One region of the Paenibacillus sp. 2003 genome, then DNA from elsewhere that is predicted to be linked to it. Evidence: riboswitches for the same ligand, from Rfam matches in the RefSeq annotation. Region 1 holds a riboswitch; each other region holds the start of a gene.

Region 1 (2,269 bases):
GTCTTGTTCCATCGTATATTTTGTGCCGAGTAAACCAACCGTACTTATTTTGGACTTATGAATTTGATTTGCTGTTGAATCAGCAATATGTACAATGGGTAAACGCACTTTTTCTTCAATATGTTTAATCACTTTATGCATCGTATTTGTACAAATTACAATCATTTCTGCTCCTGCCTTTTCCAAAGACTGAGCAGCATTCCCTAATAATTCACCAGCACTTTCCCAATCACCTTCAGCCTGATAACGCTCGATTTCTTCAAAATCCACGCTATATAAAATGCATTTGGCTGAATGAAGTCCTCCCAATTTATTTTTCACTTCTTCATTAATAATTCGATAATATTCTAACGATGACTCCCAGCTCATTCCACCAATAAGACCAATCGTTTTCATATACACTCCCCCTTCCATTTAATACATTCCGAAAGCAACATATAGAAATTTAATAGATATTGTACCGTATCTATCTGATTAAATAAACCTGCCCCAGTAAGAGGAATAGAGGGACCTGGAGCAATTCCGGCAACGAATTATTGCTTCTACCCGAATGATCTGGCTGTACAATCCGAATAATCTGACCGGAACCATTTTCACGGCTGCTTGGTTTACTCAATCATATTCCCTCCCATGTCGTAATTGTCTTGGACGAAGCGTATTATGAATCCGCGGAAAGCCAAGATCAGTACTCACATTCTTTCCGAGCGCCCCCTTTACATTCCACTTGCATGTGATATATGCTGAACACACAACTGCATATCTTGAACATTGCACTAGGGGAGCCTTACGGCTGAGACGAATCGAATGATTCGGACCCTTTGAACCTGATCTGGATCATACCAGCGGAGGGAAGTGGAGCGGCCTTTCAGTAAGCGGATTTTTTCATGTTGATGATGAAATTTAATGTGAATTGAACTTACAGACCCACTCATTTCTCCGGAAATGGGTGGGTCTTTTTCGCGTTCTGCGGGCATATCAGAAGGTGTAATTAAAGATCCCGCAGTTTGAAGTTGAATTTGGAATAACAAGGGGGAACCAAACGAGATGGATAATAACATAACCATTCACAACATGAGCTACGCTTTCCCGGGAAAAAGGGATTCCCCCGTGCTCTCCAATGTGTCGATGCGTGTAGCCAACGGCGAATTCGTCTCGCTCATCGGCTCCAGCGGCTCCGGTAAAAGCACCCTTTTCAAGCTGCTGGCAGGCCTGCTTGAGCCAACCCACGGAACCATAGAAATTCCTTGGGTCCCTGAAGGAAAGCGACTGGGGCAGGTGGCCTACATGCCACAAAAGGACCTCCTGTTATCCTGGCGAACCGTCATGGAGAATTGCATGCTCCCCGCTGAACTTGCTCCAGAGCGGCAGGATAAGGGAAGAATTCGCGCGGACATTCTGGCTGGGCTCGACAGATTTGGCCTATCCGGCTACGCGAATGCTTACCCAGACGAGCTGTCGGGTGGCATGCGCCAGCGTGTCGCGCTGCTTCGTACTTTGCTGACAGGTGGCCAACTCATGCTGCTGGATGAACCATTCGGCGCACTCGATGCCTTAACCAAACGGGAGATGCATCGCTGGTTGTTGGAACTGTGGGAGGGCTTTGGCAAAACCGTGTTGTTCATAACGCATGACATTGAAGAGGCGCTGCTGCTCAGTGATCGGATTATCCTGTTAACTCCGGGGCGCCAAGGCCAACAGCTTGAGGATTTGACGGTACCTTTGCCACGTCCAAGACATTCGGACATGATCTATGAACCGGCGCTCGTTCAGATGAGACGACGACTGGAGGAACAATTGCATGCGAGAAGGTAACTTGGGAAACTGCATGAAGGATAACGTAAGGCGTTGGCTTGCCCGTTATGGTCTGTTTCTTTGGCTCCTGCTCTTGCTGCTTGTCTTCTGGGAGTGGATTGTGCGTATGGGATGGGTGCCCTCCTTCATCATTCCAGCCCCAACGGCGATTGCCAGCTCCCTGTATGAGCATCGCTACCTCCTGCTGGCTACCCATCTGCCTGCTACCTTGATGGAGGTTGTTGTTGGTTTTGGCTTGTCCATAGTGACTGGAATTACGCTAGCGACAGGCATGCATATGAACCGATCGATTGAAAAGGCCTTGTATCCCTTCATCGTGATCAGTCAGACCATACCACTGATTGCCCTGTCCCCTGTATTCATCCTGTGGTTTGGTTATACCTTGTGGAGCAAAGTCGCCGTGGTGTTCCTGATCGCATTCTTTCCCATTGTGGTCAGCACCTACGATGGGCTTCGC
Region 2 (2,269 bases), on a different contig from region 1:
AATCGACACTGCTGAAAACCATTCTGGGCAAAATATCTCCACTCAGTGGAAAGACCTTTTTGGGAGATTATCTCGAAACGGCCTATTTTGAGCAGGAAGTTCGTGCTGGAAATATCACGCCTATCGAGGATGTCTGGAATGAGTTTTCACATTTGACCCAGAATGAGGTCCGGGGTCATCTCGCTCGCTGTGGGTTGAAAAATGAGCACATTACCCGTCCGCTTAACATGCTGAGTGGTGGAGAGCAAGCCAAGGTTCGTTTATGCAAACTCTTGATGCGTGAAAGCAACTGGATTTTATTCGATGAGCCGACAAACCATCTCGATGTCACAGCCAAAGCGGAGTTGCAGCGTGCTTTGCAAGAATTCAAGGGAACGGTGTTACTGGTATCTCATGAACCTGATTTCTACGAGGGTTGGGTTACCAAAACATGGAATGTCGAAGAGTGGTCTGAGAAAAACTAGACGATTCAAGACAATGTTTAACAGAAATGACGGTGACAAAAAAATCCGTCTATGGTAACATAGGCTACAACTTCATATGAACACTAGGGGGGCCGCACGATGCGGCTGAGATGGAAGAATGCGATTCCGGACCCTTTGCACCTGATCTGGATCATACCAGCGTAGGGAAGTGGCGAGCGCGTTTCAGTGAATGACGTGAGCAACGGCAATTCGAAAGGATTTCAACCGTCTGCTTAACGAATTGAAACATGCAGTTGCGTGTATAACGTTAAGGCTATAAGGTTTATAGCTTTATTGCACGAAATGAACTGTATGCTTCAGTCAGTCATCTGGTCCTATAATTAATACGCAGCCACTCCCCTACGGGAGTGGCTTTTTTGTATTTTTCATAGCATTCACGCCTGGAAGGAGATGAACAGTACGGTAATTTCTCATGAACATGTTCACGAATCATTTGAATTGCATGTTGTATCTACGGGTGCAGGGGATCAAGCATCTTTTGTAAAAGCTGCAAAGGACGTTTGGTCTTGGGTGGACTATATTCACATACGAGAAAAACAACTCACATGGCAAGACAAGATTGGTTGGGCTGAAAGTCTGCGTAGCGTTGGCGTTCCATCTTGTCGCATCGTTATCAATGGTTCAGAGCTGCCTTCACAGAATGACATCTATGGCGGTGTACATTGGGGGCAAGATGCGATACGAAATTATAACCCTGCTGTTATAGGCAATGTGCAGCGCTTTCGTCTGGGTGTATCTGTTCATTCAATCGATGAGGCAAAAATCGCTGAAGAACGGGGAGCCGATTACCTTTTCTTCGGGCATGTCTACTCAACCAACAGTAAGCCTGGTCTTGACCCAAGAGGATTACATGCTCTTGCTGAAGTGTGCAGGCGTGTCTCCATTCCTGTCATTGCGATCGGGGGCATCGAACCGGGAAACATTCACGCTATTCGCTCTGCAGGCGCACAGGGAGTCGCTGTGATCTCGAATGTATGGGCGAGCGATTCCCCGGATCGGGCGGCTGCATTATTAAGGCAGGCTATAGTTGCTACAGAAATTCTGAGGCGCTGAATCAAGGAGATGAGAGGATGAAAGAGATCTTTACTGATAAACCGGATAAAATTCATGCAGAAACGATTATTGTAGGGGGAGGCGTTGTTGGATGTGCCATTGCGTATGAGCTTGCTTCCCGTGGACAGGATGTGCTGTTGCTGGAGCGTTCGGCGATTGCAGGAGGCACGTCTTGCGCGGCGGCTGGAATGCTGGCGGCAGATAGTGAGGGTTTTGCTCATCCTTTGATGGCTAAGCTTGCCAGGCAGAGCAGGCGGTTACTTCATGAGCAAGAGTTGCTAATGGCTACACTCAGTGAGCTAGAGACTGGTCTGCAACGCCAGGGATTCCTAACTCCTTTTCGTTCATACAGTGAATTAAGTAGTTATAAGGACAATCGGAAGTTTGCTTTGTCTGCTTCTGCTGATGAGGTGTGGTGGGATCGTTCCGTTGTACAACATGAGGCATCATGGCTCAACAGAGATACGTATGGAGCCTATTACAGACCTTACGAGAGTGAAATTCTTCCAGTCCATCTAACGAAGGCATACGCCGAATCCGCTCAAGCATTGGGAGCACGGGTTATGGAGGACATACAGGATATACGTGTGCAAGCAAACGAACACGGCGTGCAGGGGATCTCCACATCGATCGGTGAGATGAAATGCAAACATGTCATTATAGCGGCTGGATTACAGAGTGAAGAGTTGATGAGACATGTAAATCTGAGCTTGCCTGTGTGGTCGGTGAAA
Region 3 (2,269 bases), on a different contig from region 1:
GCGATCTGTTGTGCTTCCTTCTGTTATCGATTTTTGCATATCCGTATTTTCAATAGTAGATGGAGACGGAACCAAAAATAAAAGGTAAGCTGTGAAAAAAACGTAGATACAATAGGACAGAATAATTGCGAATATGATTTTAAGGATCATTCAGTACGCCCCCATTTTTATGTAAAAAGTAATTATTTGTATAGCAGTACTATCTCCTTTTGTATCTAAATTATGTTGTTTAAATGAATCAAGCGCCCCCGGTCAAGGTCAAACGAGCAAAAGCTGATCACTGAAATAGGGAAAGCAACCCTTATGCGACGAGATATCAAACATCGGATTTGATCTAAGTATTTGTTGGGAGCCTTCCGGATCTTCAGCACTTAGGCTATGACCCACTATCCGGTGCTTTTACACTCACCCAGATTTCCTTATAGGATTCGCCACGATAATTATTGAAAATAACACATCTAAACAGGCTGATATACATATGTATAACGGCCTGTTTGATAAGTTCATACGTGTCCCCATCCAGTTCCTGACTGGACACGTTCCACCCGCTGGCCTATAATTACACCTAGTAATGCCCGTAACTTCATAGTTTCCCAGGGGAGTCGGAATTGGCCGGCTGAGAGTGTATCCCACCAAGATACTAACCCTTAGACCTGATCTGGATCATGCCAGCGTAGGAATCGGAGTATATCGAAATGGCACAGCCCTATGCTGAACGCCACCTCTCTAACGCCTGCACGCGTCCCGGATTACGGGACGCTTTTTTAATGTTCTTTTATATAGCCAGAGAGCTAAAAAAAGTGACGTTATCCAGATCTCAACTGGTATAAATCTGTCGATTTATGCAAGATGATTGGATATGAAGCCAAGGAGTACCCCGTGCCAATCGGCCGGACATACCGAAGGAGAGAACCACAGATGAAATGGCGTAAAACGATGGGATTGTTGCTCTTATGCGTGCTTATGGTGACTGTAGCCGCATGTGGTGGCAAAGAAGCTGCCCCAGCTGGGCAGAACGGCAACACAAATACGGAAAGCAGCAACAAAGGTGACACTGCCGCCCTGAAAGATATTAAAGTGGTGCTCGACTGGACACCAAATACGAATCATACCGGCCTGTATGCGGCTGTGGATCAAGGTTTTTATAAGGCCGAAGGCTTGAACGTGGAGATTGTTCAGCCAGGTGCCGGCGGCGCAGATACGATGGTTGCCTCGAATGAAGTGCCTTTTGGTGTAAGTTATCAGGAGAGTGTAACTCAAGCCCGCACACAGGGTGTTCCATTGGTCTCCATCGCAGCAGTTATTCAGCATAATACATCTGGTTTCGCTGCTCCGGCGGATCGGAATATCAAGTCACCGAAAGATTTTGAAGGTAAAACCTATGGCGGTTGGGGTTCCCCAGTCGAAGAAGCCGTGATGCAATCCATTATGGAAGGCGACGGAGCCGATGTATCGAAAGTGAAAAACATTAATATGGGTGACGCCGACTTTTTCACCGCAGTAAAACGGGACATTGATTTTGCATGGATTTTCTACGCCTGGACGGGTATTGAAGCCGAACTGCGCGGGGAACCCATCGACATGTTGTATGTGAAGGATTATTCAGATGCATTGGATTACTACACGCCTGTCCTCGTGACAAACGAGCAGACGATTCAGAACGACCCTGAGTTGGTGAAAGCATTCCTGAAAGCCACTTCAGAAGGATATCAATACGCAATTGATCATCCCGAAGACGCAGCGAATATTCTGATCAAGGCCGTCCCGGATCTGGATAAAGACTTGGTACTGGCAAGCCAGAAATGGCTTAGTCCAAAGTACACGGATGACGCCCCGCGCTGGGGAGAACAAAAACAGGAAGTGTGGCAGAACTACACCGACTGGATGTTTAGCAAAAAACTGCTGGATGAACAGATCGATGTGAGCAAGGCATACACAAACGAGTTTTTACCCCAATAAAATTTCTCATATAAAACGAACTTAATATTTACACGAGGACGGAGAGGACAGAAATAACGTGAAAAAGCGAAGCGGTCGCCTTTATCACCGGATTTTCCCTTAGAGAAAGGGAATCAAAAAAATCTGGGGATAACAGCGATTGGAAGGTTATTCTGTCATCGAAGTGGCAAGTGTAACAGTCATTGGTTCATTTTATATATCACGAAAGGAGCCGTGATCTCACATGGCAAGCACATTGCTTAGCATTCAAGTTATTCCGAAAACGCCAAATGGCGAGAACTCTTATCCTTACGTAGATCGCGCCATTGAA

Evidence for each region. A riboswitch is a leader RNA that binds a small molecule or an ion and turns the genes downstream of it on or off. The one in region 1 is predicted to bind thiamine pyrophosphate.
Region 2: it holds a riboswitch for thiamine pyrophosphate, as region 1 does, so the genes downstream of both, J2X75_RS10430 (thiamine phosphate synthase) here and J2X75_RS15645 (ABC transporter ATP-binding protein) in region 1, are expected to answer to the same signal.
Region 3: it holds a riboswitch for thiamine pyrophosphate, as region 1 does, so the genes downstream of both, J2X75_RS22430 (ABC transporter substrate-binding protein) here and J2X75_RS15645 (ABC transporter ATP-binding protein) in region 1, are expected to answer to the same signal.

The regions. Positions count from the first base shown of each region.
Region 1 is NZ_JAVDTB010000003.1:9,208-11,476, reverse strand. Features, by position in the region: gene J2X75_RS15655 (aspartate/glutamate racemase family protein) at 1-396, opposite strand, end outside; gene J2X75_RS15650 (hypothetical protein) at 467-616, opposite strand; TPP riboswitch at 766-868, shown strand; gene J2X75_RS15645 (ABC transporter ATP-binding protein) at 1,045-1,812, shown strand; gene J2X75_RS15640 (ABC transporter permease) at 1,799-2,269, shown strand, end outside.
Region 2 is NZ_JAVDTB010000001.1:2,420,468-2,422,736, reverse strand. Features, by position in the region: gene J2X75_RS10435 (ABC-F family ATP-binding cassette domain-containing protein) at 1-464, shown strand, start outside; TPP riboswitch at 540-649, shown strand; gene J2X75_RS10430 (thiamine phosphate synthase) at 876-1,538, shown strand; gene thiO (glycine oxidase ThiO) at 1,556-2,269, shown strand, end outside.
Region 3 is NZ_JAVDTB010000006.1:164,841-167,109, forward strand. Features, by position in the region: gene J2X75_RS22425 (phospholipase D-like domain-containing protein) at 1-150, opposite strand, end outside; TPP riboswitch at 586-698, shown strand; gene J2X75_RS22430 (ABC transporter substrate-binding protein) at 919-1,959, shown strand; gene J2X75_RS22435 (MTH1187 family thiamine-binding protein) at 2,183-2,269, shown strand, end outside.